DNA from 2 places in the Bradyrhizobium sp. B097 genome. Region 1 is predicted to be linked to the other one. Evidence: riboswitches for the same ligand, from Rfam matches in the RefSeq annotation. Region 1 holds a riboswitch; the other holds the start of a gene.

Region 1 (10,322 bases):
CTGGTGGCGCTCCAGCATTGGGCGCGGCCGTTCAAGCTCGAGGAGGGGCGGTTGACCGTGCATGTGCTGGAGGCGATCGATCCCGCCGCCGCAATCCTGGAATTCGCCGCGGTCAATCTGGTCGACCACATCATCATGGGCGCGCGGCAGAACTCGGTGCGGCGTGCGCTGCTCGGCAGCGTCTCCGCCAAGGTCGCCGGGGAAGCGCCGTGCACGGTGACCGTGGTGCGGCCGTCGCGGTTGACGCCGGCGACGGGCGACGATGAGGCGGCGGTCCCGTCGGCGAATGCCGCGGTCACGCCGCCCACGCTGTTTTGATCAGATCGCTTCGCCGCGCGCCTCGGCAGCCGCGTGGCGGATCGCGGCGATGTTGGTCTTGTAGGCCTCGACGGTGCCGCCCTTGAAGACGGCGGATCCCGCGACGAAGGCGTTGGCGCCGGCCGCGGCGAGCTGGCCCGCGACATCGGGCGCGACGCCGCCATCGACCTCGATGTCGATCGGGCGGCCCGCTGTCATCGCCCTGACGTCAGAAATCTTGCCGATCGCCGAGCGGATGAAGGCCTGGCCGCCGAAGCCGGGATTGACCGACATCACCAGCACGAGGTCGATCAGGTCGAGCACATATTCGATCGCGCTCGCCGGCGTTGCCGGATTGAGCGAGACGCCGGCTTTCTTGCCGAGCGCGCGGATCGCCTGCAGCGAGCGATGCAAATGCGGGCCGGCCTCGGCATGCACCGTGATGTGGTCGCAGCCCGCCTTGGCGAACGCCTCGAGATAGGGATCGCAGGGCGAGATCATCAGATGGGCGTCGAAGATCTTCTTGGTGTGCGGCCGCATCGCCTTGATGACATCGGGGCCGTAGGAAATGTTCGGCACAAAATGTCCGTCCATCACGTCGAGATGGATCCAGTCGGCGCCGGCCTGGTCGACGGCGCGGACCTCCTCGCCGAGCTTTGAGAAATCCGACGCCAGGATCGACGGGGCGATGACGAGGGGACGCGGGGTGAATGACTGAGTCATAGCGCAGTTCCGAAAGGCTTCAGGGGGCGACGGGTGATCCCGCCTAACACGCGGACGCGTGGCGGGCAATGCGAGCGGACGACACTACGGTGCCGGAAAATTCTGCCGCCGGCGGCAGCTCTTGCCGGGTGCGCGGAACCTGCATCGATGCGCCAAGGCCTGGTTTTATTGGGTTTTTGCCATGGCACGCCGCTTGCTGCGCCTTTGCCAAGCGTTTGAGCCGCCAGGCGCGGCCTTGTTGGAGTATTGCCATGTTATTTGCCATTGGCGCTGCGTCATCCGCCATCGATCTTTTGAGCTCGCTGATGTCGTCGAAGTCGACGACACAGACCGGCAGCTCCACGCAGGGAAATCAGTCGACCGGGCTGTTCTCGGCCTCGACCGATACCTCGACATCGACGAGCAGCAGCACGGGCACAGGCTCGGGCAGCAGCAGCACCCCGCAGATTTCGCCGCTGACCATGAGTGCGCTGCTCGACGCGCAGAGCCAGTCGCAGACCACGGCCTCGACCAGTGCGACGCCGACCAGCCGGTCGGACGCGCTGAAGGATCTGTTCTCGCAGATCGATGCCGACGGCAACGGCCAGATCACCAAAGCGGAATTCGAGAAGGCGCTCGGCGCCGGCGGCACCAACATCGCGCAGGCCGACGACGTGTTCTCCAAGCTCGATGCCAATGGCGACGGCAGCGTCAGCCTCGACGAGATGTCGCAGGCCCTGCAGGGCCACAGGGGCGGCGGCCATCACCATCACCACGCGTCCGGCGGCTCGACCGACGGATCAGGCGCCAGCAGTGGTTCGGGCGGATCGAGCTCCGATCCGCTGATGCAGGCGCTGAACGGCGCGACCTCGACCTCGGTGACCAACAGCGACGGCTCGACCACGACGACGACGACCTATGCCGACGGCTCCAAGGTGTCGATGACGTCGGCGGCCACGTCGTCCGCCACCGGCAGCGCGAACTCGTCCACCGCCGGCAGCAACGCGACCTCGTCCTACAATTTCATCGAGCAGCTGATCCAGCGCCAGTCGCAGGCGATCTCGGCCCAGGCCTCGTCGTCGCTGTCGGTCAGCGCCTAACCGATTACGTTACCTGAGGCGGTACGACCGCGAACTCCATGCCTCGCCCCGCGTGCGGGGAGTGGCCGGAACGCATCGTCAGATTCGTTCCGGGTGAGGGGGAGTCTCCGCGAGTCAGTCTATCACCGTTGGCGCGGTGAAAGCCCCTCACCCCAACCCTCTCCCCGTAAGAACGGGGCGAGGGAGCGCACTGCCTTCGCGGCTCTAACCGAATTTGTCGTGCCAGCTCGGCAGCGCGCCGGGGAAGGGCAGGGCGGTGGCTGAATGGACGCCGCGTGCGATCGCGCGTGCCACCGTGTTGGCGGCGATCGCGCCGAGCTTGGTCAGGCCGAACAGCGGATCGACCGGCTTTGCGCCCGTCGCCGCGGCGAACACCACGTCGCCATCGAGCGGGGCGTGCACCGGATAGATCGCGCGCGCCATGCCGGTCTGCGCGATCATCGCAAGCCGCTTCGCCTGCGGCTTGGTCAGCTGCGCATCGGTCACGACGACGACGAGCGTGGTGTTCTCGGCGGCGGTGGCGTCCGCGCCGCCCTTCAGCCGCAGCTTCAGCATGTCCGGCGTGAACGCGGGCGGCAGGCCGCGCCCGCCGAATTCGCCGTCGACCTCGAACGGCGCTGCCCAGAACCACGGGCCGCCGCCGACCGTGACGCTGCCGACCGCGTTGACCACCGCAAGCGCCGCGACCTTGATGCCGTCGTCGGTCACATCAGACGCCGAGCCGAGGCCGCCCTTGAGGGTGGCGGTGGTCGCGCCCATGCCGGCGCCGACACTGCCGAGCTCGAAATTGTCGGAGGCGGCATTCGCCGCCGCATAGCCGAGATCGCGATAGGGCGGAAAGCGTCCCCACGCCTTGTTGCCGCCGTTGAGCAGATCGAAGCAGATCGCACCCGGCACGATCGGGATCACCGCATCGCGGATGCGAAAGCCACGGCCGCGCTCGGCGAGCCAGGCCTGCACGCCGCCGGCCGCGTCAAGCCCGAGCGCGGAGCCGCCGGACAGCGTGATGGCGTCGATCGCCTCGACGACATTGTGCGGGGACAGCAGCGCGTCCTCGCGGGTGCCCGGACCGCCGCCGCGGACATCGATCGAGGCCACCGCCGGCTGCTCGAACAGGATGGCGGTGACGCCGGAGGCGATCACGGCGTCGTCGGCGTGGCCGACGGCAACGCCGGCAATATCGGTGAGAAGGTTTTTCACGATTGAGTCCGTCCGCGCCTTGTCCGAGCTTGGGCTGCTCGAACCGGTATAGCAGCCGCGGCGGGCTCGGCCAGAGCGTTTTCGAGCGAAGTGGACACCGGTTCGCGTGAAGAAACGCGTCGAGACAAGGATCTAGAGCTTCGGTTCTGACTCAATCAGAACCGAAAATGCTCTAGAGCCGCGTTGACGGCCTGGTTATGACCTCATCATCCGGGCAATGGCTTCGCCAATGACAACCGTTGTGAAGTGCGTATTCGCCCGGCAATCCGACGGCATGATCGATGCGTCGGCGACCCGCAGGCCGCCGATGCCCTTCACCGTACCGTCGGGATTGACCACGCCCGCGGGATCGTTGGCGCCGGCCATCCGGCAGCTGCCGGCTGCATGCTGGATATCGCCGGTCTCCCGTCGCAACACCGCCTCGAGCTCGGCTGTTGGCAAGGTTGCGGCGGCCGGCAGGGTCAGCTCGGTATCTCCGAGGCGGATCCAGTCCGATATGCCGGCCAGTGCCGGCTGCGTGGCCAGGACGGCGAACCGCTTCACCGCATCGGTCATGCGCAGCATGTCGCGTGGATCGGCCAGCATGTTCTCCTCGACGATCGGATCGATCATCGGATCGGGCGAAGCCAGTTTCAGGTGACCACGCGAATAGGCGTTGAACAGGCCCGCGCCGATCGCTCCGGGATTTCCGATACCGCGATGGTTGAAACCGATCATGATCATATCGCGCTTGCCGCCGTCGGCGAGACCGGATGAATAGGTCACGCAGCAATTGGTATGACGCGTGTCCCGATCAGTGGGCCGCAGCTCCTCACGCAGCTGGATCGTCATGCGAAACAGCGGATGGTCGAAGAAATTGCGGCCGACCGGCAGATCACGCTCGACCGCGATCCCCATGGCTCGCAGCTCGTCCGCCGGGCCAATGCCCGATCGCAGCAGGATCGCGGGGCTGTGGATGGCGCCGCCGCACAGCACGATCTCGCGCGCGGCGATCTCGCTGGTGCCCTGGCCGTCGATATGGACCCGGACGCCGGTCGCCCTGCCGTCGCGGATCAGGACCCGATCGACCAGCGCCTTGCCACGGATCTCCAGATTGGCGCGGCCACGGGCCGGCTCGAGATAGCCTTCGTTGGTTGTGATGCGACGACCGTTGCGGCTGTTGATCGGATAGCAGGCAACGCCTTCGCCATCGGGGCCGTTGACGTCGGCGCACCACGGATAGCCGCTGGCGAGCGCTGCATCGCGCAGGCCACGATCAATCGGGCCCCACGTCTCTAGCGGCGCGCGATAGACCGGCAGCGGACCGCCGCGTCCATGTCCCTTGGTGTCGCCGAATTCCTCGTCGTCCTCGATGTCAGAGAAAAATGGCATGATCTCGCGCGCGGACCAGCCGGTGCAGCCGAGCGCGGCCCATTCGTCGAAGGCATCCGCGACGCCGCGAATGGCGATCTGGCCGTTCATCATCGAGCTGCCGCCCAGCCCCTTGCCGCGCCAATAGAAGCGCGGTTCCTGCCCCGCGATGCGGCGGGTCAGGAGGTCCGGCCACTGCCACTTCTCCTGGAATTCCCGCTGGTGAATGATGGGAATCGGGTTGGGCGTCCTGATCTCCCAGGGGGCTTCATCGGCACGCCAGTCGAGGCCCGCTTCGAGCAGCAGCACCCGCCGCTTTCGATCCTCGGACAACCGGGCGGCAATGGCAGCGCCGGCGGAGCCGCCGCCGACGACGATCACATCGTACGTGGTATCAAGTGACATGGCATCAAACCTTGCTGCGTCGGAAAGTCCAAACAAAGGACATCAGATGGCATCCCGACATCTCTGATGTTTCTCGTTTCATCGCCCGCTGGAGACTTCGGCCTGTCCCGGATAGCCGCCAGCGTCGATCAGAATCATGCGGGTTGAGACTACTCGGGTTTATCGATGTTCCAGAACAGTGGCGTGGCCGGACCATCGAGCATGCCCGTCAGCTCCTTGTGCCACACGCTCGGCGCAAAGTACTGGCCCAGGGGAACGTAAGTCACCTGGTCGAGCGCACGCGCTTGAATCTCCGCTGCGATCTTCTTCTGTGCCTCGGGCGAGCCGGCGCGGGCGAAGGCATCGCGAAGGCTCTCCATTTGCAGGTCGTCCGGCCAGCCGACCCATCCGCCCTTGCGACCCCTGCTGTTCAGGGGAGCGCTGACGACGGGGTTCATGATGTCGGCAATGCCCCAGTTGGTGAAGAACATGTTCCAACCGCCATCCTTCGGCGGCTTCTGGCTTGCGAAGACCATGTTCGCTGTCTGCCAGTCCATGGACTGGACCGTCACCTGGAAGCCGGCCTGGCGCAGCAGCTGCGCCGCGACGATGGGCTGCGCCTTGAGGGTCACCACATCGGTCGGTGCCAGCATCACGACCGGCGTGCCGTCGTAACCGGATTCGGCCAGCAGCTTCTTCGCCTCGGCCATGCCGCCGCCCTTGACGAGAGAGTCCGATCCGAGATCGGAGGCGAGCGGTGTGTCGCAGCCGAAAACGGCGCCGCAAATCTTGTAGAGCTTCGGATCCCCGACCATGGCGTCGAGTATGTCCTTCTGGCTCAGCGCCATCATGGCAGCCCGGCGCACCTTGACGTTGTCGAATGGCGGATAAAGAAAATTCATCCGCCCGATGGTCTGGAAGCCGAGGCCGCTCAAAGGGCGCGACGTCAAATCCTGGTCGGCTTGCAGGATCGGCAGCATGTCGAATGACGGCCGCTCCAGGAAATCGATGTCGCCGGACTGAAGCGCGCTGGTTGCAGTCTGCACGTCGGGCATCGTGATCCATTCGACGCGATCGACCTTCACCACCTTGCCGCCCGAGGTCCAGCTTGGCGGTTCGGCGCGCGGCACATAGTCCCTGTTCTTCTCGTAGACGGCCTTCACGCCGGGCTGGAATTCCGCCGGGACGAACTTGAAAGGTCCCGAGCCGATCTGCTCGGGGATCGGCCGATCCGACGGTGTGTCGGCAAGGCGCTTCGGCATCATGAAAGGCACCAGCGTGGATGGCTTACCCAGCGACTCCAGCACCAGGCCGTAGGGTTCCCTAAGTTTCAGCACGATCGTCCTGGTGTCGGGGGCCTCAACACCGGCGGTGAAGTCCATCAGCTTCTGGCCCATGCCGTCGACGGCGGCCCAGCGCTTCAATGACGCGATGCAGTCATCCGCGGTCACCAGCGTTCCGTCATGCCACTTCAGGCCGTCGCGCAGCGTGAACGTGTAAGTCAGCTTGTCGTCGGACACCTTCCAGTCCGCCATTTGAGGCCGGATCGTGAAGCTGGAGTCCATCGCCACCAGCGTGTCGTAGACCATATAGCCGTGGTCACGCGTGATGTAGGCTGACGAAACGATCGGATCGAGCGCCCGCAGATCCGAATGCATCACTGCCCTGATCGTCTTGGCGTGAGACAGGCCGGGCCACACGAGAGCGGTGACGAGCAGCAGCCCGCGTAACGCGGTTTTCATTGACGTCGGGGTGTTTCCGGCTCGCGGGGTGGCTGACATCATTTTCCTCGGATGAACGTTGAACGGACTTCGATCGGCGCGTTGAAGAGCGCATTGGTTGAATGGAAGCCGCCCGCCGGTGCGAGATGGCTTTTGTCATGGCGTCGAGACATCCGTCGAAGGCAATCGCGCGTCCGCGTCACACGGATGGTCGTTGCGCCGGTGAGGCCGGCGCCGACGGGTGCAATGAGGGGCATGTCTTGAAGAGGCTCCCGGACGCTAGAGTCGCCCCGACGCCGGCGTAAACCGGTGGAGGCGCCCCATCTGTCTCGGTACCTGAGAGCTTGATCCGCTGGAGCCCTTTGCTCGACGCAATGGCTCGATGACGGATATCCCCTTCGGTGGACACCGCATCAAGGATACGGTGTCTCTCTCCAGATCGTCCTGACGACACGGTCCTTGTGCCTGAGAGTTTCCGGGGCAGTTGCTCCGTCGGCGCCGAACACGAAAACGATGCGCTCGCTTTCGTTTCGATCTCTCCCGCATCGTCGCGTTGGACTGTCAAAACGATATTGTGCGCTCCCAAGCCAGGCAAGACTAAACTTCAATCGGGATCTGCCCACATCATATGCGATCAATCTTGCGAGGCTCATGGCTCCGTCAACTGCGTGGTCGTGCAACTGGGAATTGGAGCTGCGGAACAGAAACGGCATTTCCGTCTGCGAGGCGTCGAGCGACGGGCCGGGCATCGCGATCCTGCCCAACAAAAAAACGCCCCGGCTGACCGGGGCGTTTCGTCTCTCTGATGGGATCAGGCGCGAGAGGCTTAGGAGCCCTTCGGATTGATCTCGGTGTAGTTGCCCTTGGCGTCCCACTTGTAGACGACGTAGTCGATCGCCTTGATGTCGCCCTTGGCGTCGAAGCCCATCTTGCCGAGCACGGTGTCCCAGTCGCCGGCCTTGATGGTGTCCATCACCTTCTTGGCGTCGGTGGTGCCGGCCTTGGCGACGGCCTGCGTCCACACCTGCATCGCGGCGTAGGTGTAGAGCGTGTAGCCTTCGGGATCGATGTTCTTGGCCTTGAACTTCTCGACGATCGCCTTCGCGGTCGGCTTGTTGCGCGGATCGGGGCCGAAGGTGAACAGCGTGCCTTCGGCGGCGGGGCCGGTGATCGAGGCGAACTCCTTGTCGTTCATGGCGTCGCCCGCCATCAGCACGGTCTGCAGGCCCTGGTCGCGCATCTGGCGCAGGATCAGGCCGGCTTCCTGATGGTAGCCGCCGACATAGACCAGATCGATATTGTCGCGCTTCAAGCGCGAGACGATCGAGTTGAAGTCCTTGTCGCCCTTGTTGTAGGACTCGAACATCTTCTCCTGGAAGCCGGCCTTGTTCAGCGCCTTCTTGGTCTCGTCCGCGAGGCCTTTGCCGTAGGTGGTCTTGTCGTTCAGGATCGCGACGTTCTTGCCCTTGAAGTTCTTCATGATGTAGTCGGCGGCGACCAGGCCCTGCTGGTCGTCACGGCCGCAGACGCGCGCCACGTTCCAGAGCTTGCGCTCGGTGAACAGCGGGTTGGTCGAGGCCGGGGTGATCTGCAGCACGTTGGCGTCGGCATACGCCTCGGAGGCCGGGATCGACGACGACGAGCAGAAATGGCCGGCCACGAACGGGATCTTCGCGGAGCCGATCTTTTCCGCGATCGAGCGCGCCTGCTTCGGATCGCAGGCATCGTCGTCGGCTTCCAGCGCGAGCTTCTTGCCGAGCACGCCGCCGGCGGCGTTGATGTCGGCGACTGCCTGCTCGGCGCCGTTCTTCATCTGCCGGCCAAAAGCGGATTCGGAGCCCGTCATCGGGCCCGCGACTGCGATGGTGATGTCTTGCGCGAACGCGCTCGCCGATAATGCGAACGACGCGCCCAGTGCCAGGCCGATCAGCTTCAGTGATTTCATGAGACGTCCCTCGTGGTCGTTGCCTCTTGCGGAAGGGCCCGGCACGCCGGGCCCCAAAACCGGCGGCATTCTCGGCTGATTTCGCGGCGAAGTCACCGGCAATTTTCAGGCAAATCGACGCTGCATCAGCCACATCCTGCTGCAACGGGCGGCGCACAGGGGTGAGCTAGCCGCGGCGGCCGCCTTCCAGATAGGCGGCGCGGATTTCCGGGCGCTGCAGCAATTCGGCGCCGGTTCCGGCCAGCGTGATCAGGCCGTTGACCATGACGTAGCCGCGATGGGCGAGCTTCAGCGCATGGTTGGCGTTCTGCTCGACGATCAGCACGGTGAGGCCGTCCTGCCGGTTCAGCGTGCGGATGGCATCGAAGATCTGCCGCGCGATCAGCGGCGCGAGGCCGAGCGAGGGCTCGTCCAGCATCAACAGGCGCGGCCGGCTCATCAGGGCGCGGCCGATCGCGAGCATCTGCTGCTCGCCGCCCGACAGCGTGCCGCCGCGTTGTGCGACGCGCTCCTTCAGCCGCGGAAACAGCGCGAACACGCGCTCCAGCCCGGCCTCGCGTTCGGTCTCGCTGCATTCGGTGGCGTCGGCGCCCATCTGCAGGTTTTCCGCGACGCTCATGCGCGGAAAGATCCGCCGGCCCTCGGGCGATTGCGCGATGCGCAGCCGCGCGATCTCGTGGGTCGACACGCCGGTGATGTCGTGGCCGTCGAATTCGATGGTGCCGGCGCGGGCGCGCGGCCGGCCGAAGATCGTCATCATCAGCGTCGACTTGCCGGCGCCATTGGCGCCGATCAGGGCGACGATCTCCCCTCGATTGATCTCGATGTCGACGCCCTTCAGCGCCTCGATCTTGCCATATGCCGCACGCACGCCGCGCACCGCGAGCAGGGGTGTGGTTGCCGCTGCCGAGCTCACGTGCCGCTCTCCATCACGGCGATCGCCTCTTCCTCGTCGGCGCCGAGATAGGCGGCGATCACCTTCGGGTCGTCGCGCACCGCTTGCGGCGTGCCTTCGGCGATCTTGACGCCGTAGTCCATGACCACGATGTGATCGGAAATCTCCATCACGACGGACATGTCATGCTCGATCAAGAGGATCGAGGTGCCCTGTTCGTTGCGGATCGACAACAAGAGCTCGTTGAGCCCGCCGCTCTCGCGTGCGTTCAGTCCGGCCGCGGGCTCGTCGAGACAGAGCAGCGCCGGCTCAGTGCACATCGCGCGCGCGATCTCGAGCCTGCGCTGGTCGCCATAGGGCAGATTGCCCGCGGCATCGTCGGCGCGGTCGAGCAGGCCGACGCGGTTGAGCCAGGTCCGCGCCAGCTCGATGGCGCGCGCTTCGGCCTCGCGCCAGGACGGCAGGCCGAGCAGGCCGAGCAGGGTCAGCCCCGAGGCGCGCATCAGCGCGTTGTGTTGGGCGACCATCAGGTTTTCCAGCGCGGTCATGCCGGGAAACAGCCGGATGTTCTGGAAGGTGCGCGCCACCTTGGCCTGCTTGGAGATGCGGAAATCGTTCAGCCGCTCGAGCTGGATGGTGCGGCCGTCGTCGTGGGCGAGGCGGATCGCGCCGCCGCTCGGCCGGTAGAAGCCGGTGATGCAGTTGAAGACGGTGGTCTTGCCGGCGCC
Region 2 (10,322 bases), 3.1 Mb from region 1:
ACCGACTTGCTATACTGAAGGACGCAAATTCAAGAGGGGGATCCAAGGCCGTTCACGAGAACCTTCATGAAGGAATGAGCCTGAAGATCGGGCGGCCCCGCAATAATTTCGAGCTCATTGAGGACGGTGGGCGTGCGATACTTCTCGCGGGAGGGATCGGGATTACTCCGCTTCTGTCGATGGCGTACAGGCTGCAGACGCTTGGCGCGGACTTCGATCTTCACTTGTGCGTTCGTTCCTTGGATCGCGCGCCATTCCTCGCCGAAATCGCGGCGGCGCCGTTTGCGAACAGGTTTCGCTTGCATGTCGACGACGGGCCGGCAGAGCAGCGCTTTCTGCCCGAGAGAGATCTTCGGCTCGGTTCTTCGCAAGCGAGAGTCTACGTCTGCGGTCCCAAAGGCTTCATGGACTTTGCGGTGTCTGGCGCGAGAAAAGCAGGTTGCCCAGACGAAAGGCTGCATACCGAGAGTTTTTCGGGTGGGGATGTCAAGGGCGGGAACTCGTTCACCGTCATTGCTTCACGAAGCGGCCGGAGGCTCACGGTTACCGGTGAAAAATCTATCGCGGCAGTCCTCGAAGAAAATGGAATAAGCGTAAATCTGTCGTGCGAGCAGGGAATATGCGGAACGTGTCTGACACGGGTGCTCAAAGGTCAGCCTGAGCACAGGGATAGCTTTCAAACTGCCGCCGAGAAGCTGACGAATGATCGGATTGCCATCTGCTGCTCACGCTCGTTGTCCGACGAGATAGTCCTCGAAATCTAGCGCAGAGCAACTATCGCGTTTGAATCCCCGTGTGAATGGTCCAACAATCAGCCTCCGGAGTGGGGAGGTTGAAAAAAGGACTGCGGCGGCGTCCTTGCATTCTCCTCTCGCCGATGCGCCAAAAAAATGGCCGCGGGCACCAAGCCGCGGCCAAGTCAGGGAGAAAATTGGACGGCCCGATCGGCGACCGGATCTCTTCCTGTCGCCGGGTTTGCGAGCCGACTAGCCGTGCTCAGCCTGCAGCTGAGCTTCCACGATCCGCCGTGCTCTCACTGCTGGTCCGTCGGTGTGCAGAAGGACCGGCTTCAGCGACATGAGATCGCTCGTGTCCACCGCGCGCTGCTGAGCCTCGATGACCGGCTTGTCTTCATCGTCGAAAACGGCCACGCCGACCCTCAGCAATTCCTGGCTGAGGTCGTCTTCGTCCTGGCGAAAATCACGGGACATCGCCCAGAAGTAGTGCGACGACGTTTCGGTTTCCGGCGTGAGCAGGTGCGAGGTTGGAATCGAAATTCCTTCCTCGACTGGTCGGTTGACGCCCGTCATGCCCACGTCGAGCAGGAGGAGAGACGGTGGGTTCCACCGCATGAAGTTGCGATGGTCTCCTCGCTGATCCTTTGGATATCCGAGCATCTGAAAATAGTTGTTGGGCAATTGATTGGGACGCGAGAATTTCGCCCAGACTTCGTTGGATTGCCCATCTTTTTCGGCTTCGAACCGTGGCGGCCCTTCCGCGTTCTTGAACATCGGGTGCACGTATTGTCCATGGCTCAGATCGAGCAGATTGTCGGAAATGAGCTGATAGTTCGCCTGGACGTGGAGATAGCTGCAAACCGTGCGAAACTTCGGGTTCGTCAGGATACTGAAGTCCGCGATCGACGATTCGTCGGCCTTGCTGGCTTCTCCAAGCCAAAGCCACACGACGCCATGTTTCTCGACAATCTTGTAGCTTTTGACTTTGGCGGCCCGGGGGATCAGTCCGTCGCCATGTGGGTTGAGCGTGCATGCGCCGGTCTGATCAAAGCACAGTCCGTGGTAGCCACACTCTACGATGTCACCTTTGAGGCGTCCGAGATGCAGCGGGACGAAACGATGCGGACAGCGGTCGGTAAGACCGGCGACGTTACCGGCTTCGGTGCGGTAGAAGACGATGTTCTCATTGGCGATCGTCCGCGGCAGCAGGCTGCGGGTGATTTCACTCGACCATGCGGCCGCGTACCAGGTGTTTTGAATGAACGGCATGGGCTCCCCTTGCTCCGTTTGTCGAAGGCGGTCGGCGAAAGGTCCCATCGTTGGAGAAGTTTTAAAAATCAGTATTTCCAATGCGAAATATCGGGATTTTCGATAGTTCGCCGTGCGAGCTAAAGGCCGATCCTTAGTCGTTCGAGACTGGAGAGCGGCGATGGTTCAGCGCGGTGGCGGACGCTAGGGCGGTGCGACCAACGTCCCTTCAGCGGCCGTCGTCAATCTCGTAGATATGGCGCTCGAACCGTTCGAGCAGCGTATGCATCGTCCTGCGTGCTTCGGCAAATGCCTCAGAGCCGGCGCGAGCGGCAAGGTCGGCCTCATAGGCTTTGCGAGAAGGAAACCGGCATTCCCATCTGACGTCGGGCCCGTTGCCTTCGCGCAGAACGAAGATTTCTCCGGGATCCAGCCCCAGTGCGCACCTGATGGCAGTCGCGCTTCGTCGTTGTTGGAGGACCGCCGGCCCGTGGCCATCTTTGGCGAAGTAGTTGGTTGCTTCGACGATCGTCAATTCGGTCCTCCCCAGGCCGCGAGCTTTCCGCGTTCCACCCCCATTGGTGATAATTCGCCATCAGGGCACTTGATCTTCTTGTATCATGATCATAAACTGTGATCACATTAGCTGATCTCAAGTCAGTATATCGAACCGAGTTGGCGACAACAAGAGAAGGCAGGCCGGTTTGCCCACGATCAAATCCATCGAAACATTGATTGTCCAACTGCCGACGCGACGCGAGCACAAATGGGCGGGTCTGACCGAGGTGATCGGCCGATATGTCATCGTCAAGATGGTGGATAGCGATGGCCGCGTCGGTTGGGGCGAAGCGCCGGCACTCAAGGATTGGGGCGGTGAATTCGGGCGCTACTTCGGTGAATCCGCGCTTATCACCCGTACCGTGATCGACACCTATCTCGGGCCCGCCGTTGTTGGCGTCGAGCTCGGCAATATCGCCGAACTGCATGTGCGAATGGATGCCATCATCAGGGGGTATCCCTATTCCAAGGCCGCCGTCGAGTTTGCCGCCTACGACTTGGCTGGTCGCTGGCTCGGCGTTCCCGTCTCCACCCTGCTCGGCGGTAAGTCGCGCGATCGTGTGCCGGTGACGCATTCCATTGGCCTGATCTCGATCGAAGAGGCCCGCCTTGAGGTCGCCAAGCTGGTCAAGGAGGGAGTGCGGACCATCAAGGTGAAAATCGGGGTCGAACCCGACCGCGACGTTGCCATGGTCGACGCCGTGCGCGAGGTCGCCGGCGATGCCGTCGAAATCTGCGTCGACGCCAACGAAGGCTACAAGACGCCGGGGGAGGCAGTCCAGGTCGTTCGCCGAATGGAAAAGAACCGGCTGAAATATGTCGAGCAGCCGGTCATGGGCATCGAGCGCATTGCCGAGGTCGGTCGTCGCATCGACGCGCCGGTGATGGCCGACGAGTCGGCGTGGAACGCTCATGATTCGATCCAGATTGTCCGGTCCGGCGGGATCCAGATCGTGTCCATCTACACGACAAAGGCCGGCGGTCTGTACAAGGCGATGGAGGTCGGCGCGGTGTGCCGCGCTGCAGGTATCATCTGCAACGTCAACGGCTCGATCGAGACGGGTGTCGGTAACTTGGCCAACGTCCAGCTCGCAGCAGCGTCGCCATCCGTCACGCTGTCCTGCGTCATTCCGGTTTCGACGCCGGCGGAGTTCCAGCACGGTCAGGTTGGCGGCATCTACTACAAGGACGATCTGCTCGTCGAACCGATGAAGGTTGTCGATGGCGCGATCGTGGTTCCATCCGGCCCTGGGATGGGCGTCGATGTCGACCTCAAGAAAATCGAGAAATACCGCGTGCGTGATTGAGCGCGGAACAAAGAAGCCTGGAGAGAAGAGGAGAAATCATGCGGGCAGAAATCGTCGCGAAGCAGGTCGAGTCAATGTCCCGGTACGGGCTCGATGCCATCATCTGCTCCTCGCCGGAGAACTTCTCCTATACCGCCGGGTTCGTGGTTCCCTCGCAACCTCTCATCCGTCACCGTCATGCCATGACCATCGTCACCGCCGACGGCCGAAAGGCCCTGTTCGGCGTCGATATGGAAGCCTCGACGATCAAGCGCCGCCAACCGGACGTGCCAACGCGCATCTGGGCCGAGTTCAGCGACGATCCGATGCTCGTGCTCGCCGATCAGCTCGCCGGTCTCGGTCTCGGTCAGGCTCGCATCGGGCTCGAGATGGACTACCTGCCGGCCGGTGATTTTGCTCGGCTGATCAAGGCCATGCCAGCGGCGAAGTTCGAACGTGCCGAACCGATCCTGGCGCGGCTTCGTCAAATCAAGACGTCGGAGGAAATCGCGCTGCTGCGCAAGCTCTCCCGCATCGCCGATCAGGCGATAACGGATACGCTCGGGGTGGTCGATGAGGGAGACTCGGAAATGGACATCGCCGGGCACCTCACGCGCAATGTGTATTCCCTGGGGGCCGATCACTTCAAGCTGATGATCGTGGCGACCGGCGAACGCAGCGTGTTGCCCAACGTCGGCCCGTCGCAGCGCATCTTGAAGCGCAGCGATGTGTGCCGCGTGGAAATCTTCTCCGTGATCGATGGTTATCAGGCGGGGGTCTGCCGCACTGCCGTGGTCGGCCAGGCGCCGCCCATGGCCGAAAAGATCTGGGCGCATCTGGTCGAATGCAAGTACGAGATCATGGAGAAGGTGAAACCCGGCGCGAGCTGTCGCGAGATCTACGACGCGTTCATCGCAAAGCTGAGCAAGCTCAATCTGCCGCCGATTTCGTTCGTCGGACATGGCATCGGGCTGCACCTCCACGAGGATCCTTATCTCGGAGTGACGCCAGTGTTGGGCAAGCCCGGGAGTGACGCGCCACTGGAGGAGAACATGGTGCTTGGTTTCGAGCCGCTCTGCTACGACACCGGCTATGGCTTCGGCATGCAGAACAAGGATATGTTGCTGGTAACCGCCAACGGCTCCGAGTTGCTGTCCGACTACGCCGACACCGATCGGTTGATTCCCGCTGGCACTGCCAAGAAAGGCGGCGCTATGAAGAGGGCCGCGGTCGCCTGACGGCGGTCCTTGGCCGCGAACGACCGGACGACAGGCTTCGCCCGGTCGAGCGCTGCCGAAACTGCTCGTCGTCACGGCGGGGCATACAGTCCGTGAAAGCAAGTATTGGGTGAAGGCATGCGCACACTGATCAAGGACTTGAACTTCGCTTTCACGGTCGACAAAAACGATACGGTCCTGCGCAATGCCAGCTTGGTGATCGAGAACGATCGCATTTCCGATATTGGCCCTGCTAGGGAAGTGGCGGCGCGGCAGAAGAGCGTCAGCTTCGACAAGGTGGTTGACGGCAGGATGCTCGGCGCCTGCCCCGGCTTCGTCGACAGCCACGTCCATCTTTCGGAGACGCTGTCGCGCGCGGTATTTCCGGATAATCTCAACACCCGTGCCTGGGTCTTCCACTGGGCCAAGCCGTTTTACGCTCACATCACTGAAGAGGACGAATATTGGGGCGCGCTGCTCGGCGTCACGGAGATGCTGCGTTGTGGCACCACCTGCTTCCTCGATATGGGATCGCAATACGATCCCGGAATCGTCGTTCGCGCGATGGAGAAGGTGGGCATTCGCGGCATCACCGGGCGGCATGCCGCCGACAATCCTCCGCCGGAGCTTCCTCGTGGCTGGACCAAGGAAATGGTCGATCATCATTTCTTCCCGAACGCCGAAGCGGCGCTCAAGGTCCTTGAGGACTGTGTCATTCGCTACAACGGTGCACTCGACGGCCGCGCACGCTGCTGGGTCAACATCGAGGGCAAGGAGCCGTGCAGCCTCGAACTTCATGTCGGCGCCGTGAAGCTTGCCGAAAGGCTGGGCGTCGGCACGACCTACCACCTTGCAACATCGATCGAGGAGGCGAGGGTCTGCGAGAAGAAGTATGGCGCATGGCCGATCACCCGCATCGACAGGGCTGGAGGCATCCAGAAGAACCTGGTGATCGCCCATGGCGCGGCAGTGTCGGACGACGAAGTCCGCCTGCTTGCCGACCGTGGCGCCAGTGTCGCCTTCTGCCCGTGTTCGTCGTTCAAGCTTGGCAAGGGCGCAACCGCCATCGGAAAGTATCCGGAGATGGTGAAGGCGGGCGTGAAAGTCGGACTCGGCACCGACGGGGTGTCGGCCGCAGGCAACATGAATCTGATGCGGCAAATGCTGATCGTCGCAGGCATGTTCAAGGATGCACGCCTGCAACCGGATATCTTCACGGCGCGCCAGGCCCTGCGTGCGGCGACCATCGAAGGCGCGAGGGCGTTGATGTGGGACGACGAGATCGGCTCGCTGGAGATCGGCAAGAAGGCTGATCTCATCCTCTTTGATCTCGACCACGTGGAGTGGACGCCGTTCCACGACCCACTGCAAGCCCTGGTGTTCTCGGCGTCGACCGCTTCGATCGCCCAGACCTGGGTCGACGGCAAGGTGCTGTACGCCGATGGAAAGGTGCAGGGCGTCGACGAGGCAGAGATTCGGCGTAAGGCTCGCGAACTTGCCGCGGCAGCGGTCGAGCGCGCCGGTCTGCATGAGGAACAAGTTGAAACAACCACCACTCTGTACGACGGAGGGAATTGATAGCTCGCCTTCCATGGCGGAGGCGCATGGCAGCCAAAGAATTCACGCGTTCAAGAGGCTGCATGGGAGAGACCGGTCGCCGCCGTGGCGGTATTGGCCGGCGCCGAAGGAGCAACCCCCAGGAAACTCTCAGGCAAAGGTGACCATGCAGCTGAACGATCTGGAGAGTGGCACTGCGAGTGCCCACCGAAGGGGACCGCCGCACCGGCCAAGCCGCCGTGGCTAATCTCTCAGGTACAGCGACAGATTGGGGATGAGCCGCGGGCTTCGGTCCGCTCCCAATTTCTATCGCGGAGAGAGTAATGCCCCATATCGCTGTCATCGGCGCTGGTATCACCGGCGTCACCACTGCCTATTCCCTTCTCAATCGCGGCTATTCCGTCACGGTGATCGACCGGCAGCGTTATGCCGGAATGGAGACGTCGTTCGCCAATGGCGGCCAGCTATCGGCGAGCAATGCCGAGGTCTGGAATAGCTGGTCGACGGTTTTCAAGGGAGTGAAGTGGATGCTGAAGCGCGATGCGCCGCTGCTGATGAATCCTGCACCGACCTGGCACAAATATGCCTGGCTCGGGGAATTCGTCTACAACATCGGAAAATATCGCAGCAATACGATCGAGACCGTGCGGCTCGCCATTGCCGCGCGCAAGCACCTGTTCGAAATTGCTGAGCGCGAGCACATCGACTTCGATCACGAACGTCGCGGTATCCTGCATATCTATCGGGACAAGGCCAGCTTCCAGCATGCATTGAAGGTCAATGCGATTCTGGTGGACGGGGGCCTGGACCGTCGTCCGGTCACCGCCGCGGAGGTGAAGTCGATCGAGCCAACCCTGCATGGCGATTTCTTCGGCGGCTTCTACACCCCGTCGGATTCCACCGGTGACATCCATAAGTTCACCTACGGACTTGCCAAGGTATGCGAGCAGCGAGGTGTCCGCTTCATCTTTGACGCCACGGTGAGGCGGATCGATCGGAACGGCGTTTATCGCATCGCACATTCGTATGAGGCGTCTTGCGGCGATCAGGGCCTGGTCGATCAGATCATCGAGGCCGATGGCGTCGTCGTATGTGCCGGATCGGCGAGTCGCAACTTGGCTGCGATGCTCGGTGATCGCCTGAATATCTATCCGGTGAAGGGCTATTCGATCACCGTGCATCTCGACGACGAGCGGAGTCAAAAGGCCGCCCCCTGGGTGAGCCTGCTTGATGACGGCGCCAAGATCGTGACCAGCCGGTTGGGCGCCGCGCGCTTTCGCGTGGCGGGCACCGCAGAGCTCAACGGCATGAACCGCGACATACGCCACGACCGCATCAAGCCGCTGGTCGACTGGACGCGAACGCTGTTCCCGTCCGTCGATACCAATCGCGTCGTGCCGTGGGCTGGGCTGCGTCCGATGATGCCCAATATGATGCCGCGGGTCGGGAAGGGCAGGATGCCCGGGGTCTTCTACAACACCGGCCACGGTCATCTGGGTTGGACGGTTTCGGCCGCGACGGCGGAGATGGTCGCCGAATGCGTCGCCGGCGAAATAACTGCCGGTCGTATGGAGCATTTCCGCCTGGACGCGGAGCAAACGGCATGAACGGATTCACGGCGTTGGCCTTCGCGCCGTTGCCGGACGCCCGGACCATGTGTCCGTTGCTGCGGATGCATGGGCACCCCTCCGTGGGCGAGCGCTCGTTCAGCTTGACAATGGCGTATGTGATCATACTCTGTGATCAAAATATATCTCAGGAGGTGCCCTTGCGCTCGGATCTGCGGAGGCCAGAATGAAGGTTGCTGTACTGGGAGCGGGGGCGGGCGGCGCGGCCTCGGTCGCGGAGTTGGTTCAGGCGGGCCACTCCGTTCACTTCTGGGGGCGTTCGGCCGAAACGCTCGAGCCGCATCTCAGGCTCGGCGGTGTTGCGTTCGACGGAAAGCTCGGCGAGGGGGTCGCCAAGCCTGCCCTGATCACGACCGATCTCAAATCAGCCATCTCCGGGGTGGACGTAGCGGTGGTCGCGCTTCCGACGTTCTCGCATTCGGCCATAGCCAAGGCACTCGCCAAGGCCGGCTGGCCGTCGAACAGGCCCGTCGTGCTCAATCCTGGTCACACCGGCGGGGCACTGGAGTTCGCGGAAACCTATTCGCGCACCGGCTGCGCAGTGCCGCCGGTGGCGGAATTCTCCACGCTCACCTATGTCGCGCGCAAATACCGCCCCGATGCTGTGACCGTCAGCGGTCGGGCGAAGCAACTGAAGGCTGCGGCTCTCAAGGGAGGCGCGGAAGCCTTGGAGGTCGCGGCAAAACTGTATCCGGGCGTGGTACCTGTAGCCGACGTGATCGCCTCCGACCTTTCCAACGTCAACATGATCCTGCATCCACCTGGCGCGGTGCTGGCTGCCGCTTGGGTGGAAGCGACCGGCGGCAGCTTCACGTTCTACGTCGACGCAATGACGCCCGGCGTCGCCCGGGTGATGCGGCAACTGGACGATGAGCGGCTGGCAGTCGCCCGGGCATTCGGGCACGAACTGCCGAACCTGATCGAAGAGATGAAGCTGCTCGGCACGGTCGAGGCCGATGTGGTCGACGTTACCGATTACGCCGCCGCGATTGCCGGCGGCGAGGCCAATCGCCGTATCAAGGGGCCGGACTCGCTCGAGTCCCGCTACTACAAAGAGGATTTCGGCCATGGCCTGCTGCCCTTCATCGAATTTGCAGGGATCGCCGGGGTAGATGTGCCGGTGGCGACCTCGCTCTATCGCCTCGCGCAGGCCGCGGTCGGAACAGACTTCCGGATTGGCGGGCGGACTGCGGAAGCGATGGGTATCTCCGGTATGTCCAGGGATCAGCTCATCGAGAAGGTAAGGGCCCCATGAGTTGGCAGAACACGGTTATCGCCATAGTCGCCGGCGACGCACGCGAACAGGAGATCGCCCGCTGCGCCGTGAGGGCTGGAGCCGTCGTTCGGGCGTACGGTTTCCCGTGGCCTGATGAGGGCATCGAGGGCGTCTATCATGCTTCCGACGCCGCCGACGCCTTGAAGGGGGCTGACATAGCGCTCTTTCCAATTCCGGGCATCAGTGCGGAAGGCGCGCTTTTTGCACCGAAGTGCCCGGAAAAGATCATTCCAACGCGCGAGATGTTGGCCGGCATGCGGCCATCCGCAAACATCATACTCGGTTGGGCGGACCGCAACCTCAAGGCTCATTCCGAAGCGCTCGGTATCACGCTGCATGAGTACGAATGGGACGTCGACCTGATGCTGCTGCGCGGGCCGGCGATCGTCGAGGGCGTGCTGAGGGTGATCATTGAGAATACGCAGATCACCATCCATAAATCCAACGTCTGCCTGGTCGGGCAAGGCACGATCGGATCGCTGCTGACAAAGACGCTGGTCGCTCTCGGGGCCCATGTTCATGTCGCGGCGCGCAACCCGGTTCAGCGCGCGGCAGCCTATGCAGCGGGCGCCGAAGCGCTGACGCTCGAACAATTGCCGGCAATTCTGCCCAGCACCGATATCGTCATCGGCAGCGTTCCGAAACGACTGCTCGAGCGCGAGCAACTAGCTCTTTTGCCAAAGCATGCACTGCTGGTCGATGTCGCAGCGCCTCCCGGAACCATCGATCGGGACGCGGCCGCCGAGCTGGGGCTGAAAGCTCTCTGGGCTCGCGGCATGGGCGCGCGTGCGCCGATCACCGTCGGTCGGAGTCAG

What was found. Region 1 has a riboswitch for glycine ahead of AAFG07_RS16520 (ABC transporter substrate-binding protein). Riboswitches for the same ligand answer to the same signal wherever they lie in the genome.
Region 2: it holds a riboswitch for glycine, as region 1 does, so the genes downstream of both, AAFG07_RS30685 (D-amino acid dehydrogenase) here and AAFG07_RS16520 (ABC transporter substrate-binding protein) in region 1, are expected to answer to the same signal.

Annotation. Positions count from the first base shown of each region.
Region 1 is NZ_CP152412.1:3,553,353-3,563,674, forward strand. It holds gene AAFG07_RS16495 (bifunctional serine/threonine-protein kinase/universal stress protein) at 1-318, shown strand, start outside; gene rpe (ribulose-phosphate 3-epimerase) at 319-1,020, opposite strand; gene AAFG07_RS16505 (EF-hand domain-containing protein) at 1,272-2,099, shown strand; gene AAFG07_RS16510 (P1 family peptidase) at 2,304-3,299, opposite strand; gene AAFG07_RS16515 (GMC family oxidoreductase N-terminal domain-containing protein) at 3,495-5,054, opposite strand; gene AAFG07_RS16520 (ABC transporter substrate-binding protein) at 5,204-6,775, opposite strand; glycine riboswitch at 7,077-7,194, opposite strand; glycine riboswitch at 7,198-7,307, opposite strand; gene AAFG07_RS16525 (branched-chain amino acid ABC transporter substrate-binding protein) at 7,581-8,699, opposite strand; gene AAFG07_RS16530 (ABC transporter ATP-binding protein) at 8,866-9,615, opposite strand; gene AAFG07_RS16535 (ABC transporter ATP-binding protein) at 9,612-10,322, opposite strand, start outside.
Region 2 is NZ_CP152412.1:6,631,514-6,641,835, reverse strand. It holds gene AAFG07_RS30715 (PDR/VanB family oxidoreductase) at 1-764, shown strand, start outside; gene AAFG07_RS30710 (aromatic ring-hydroxylating dioxygenase subunit alpha) at 987-2,006, opposite strand; gene AAFG07_RS30705 (hypothetical protein) at 2,215-2,520, opposite strand; gene AAFG07_RS30700 (enolase C-terminal domain-like protein) at 2,690-3,850, shown strand; gene AAFG07_RS30695 (Xaa-Pro peptidase family protein) at 3,889-5,067, shown strand; gene AAFG07_RS30690 (amidohydrolase family protein) at 5,185-6,624, shown strand; glycine riboswitch at 6,678-6,780, shown strand; gene AAFG07_RS30685 (D-amino acid dehydrogenase) at 6,927-8,210, shown strand; gene AAFG07_RS30680 (NAD/NADP octopine/nopaline dehydrogenase family protein) at 8,398-9,486, shown strand; gene AAFG07_RS30675 (dipicolinate synthase subunit DpsA) at 9,483-10,322, shown strand, end outside.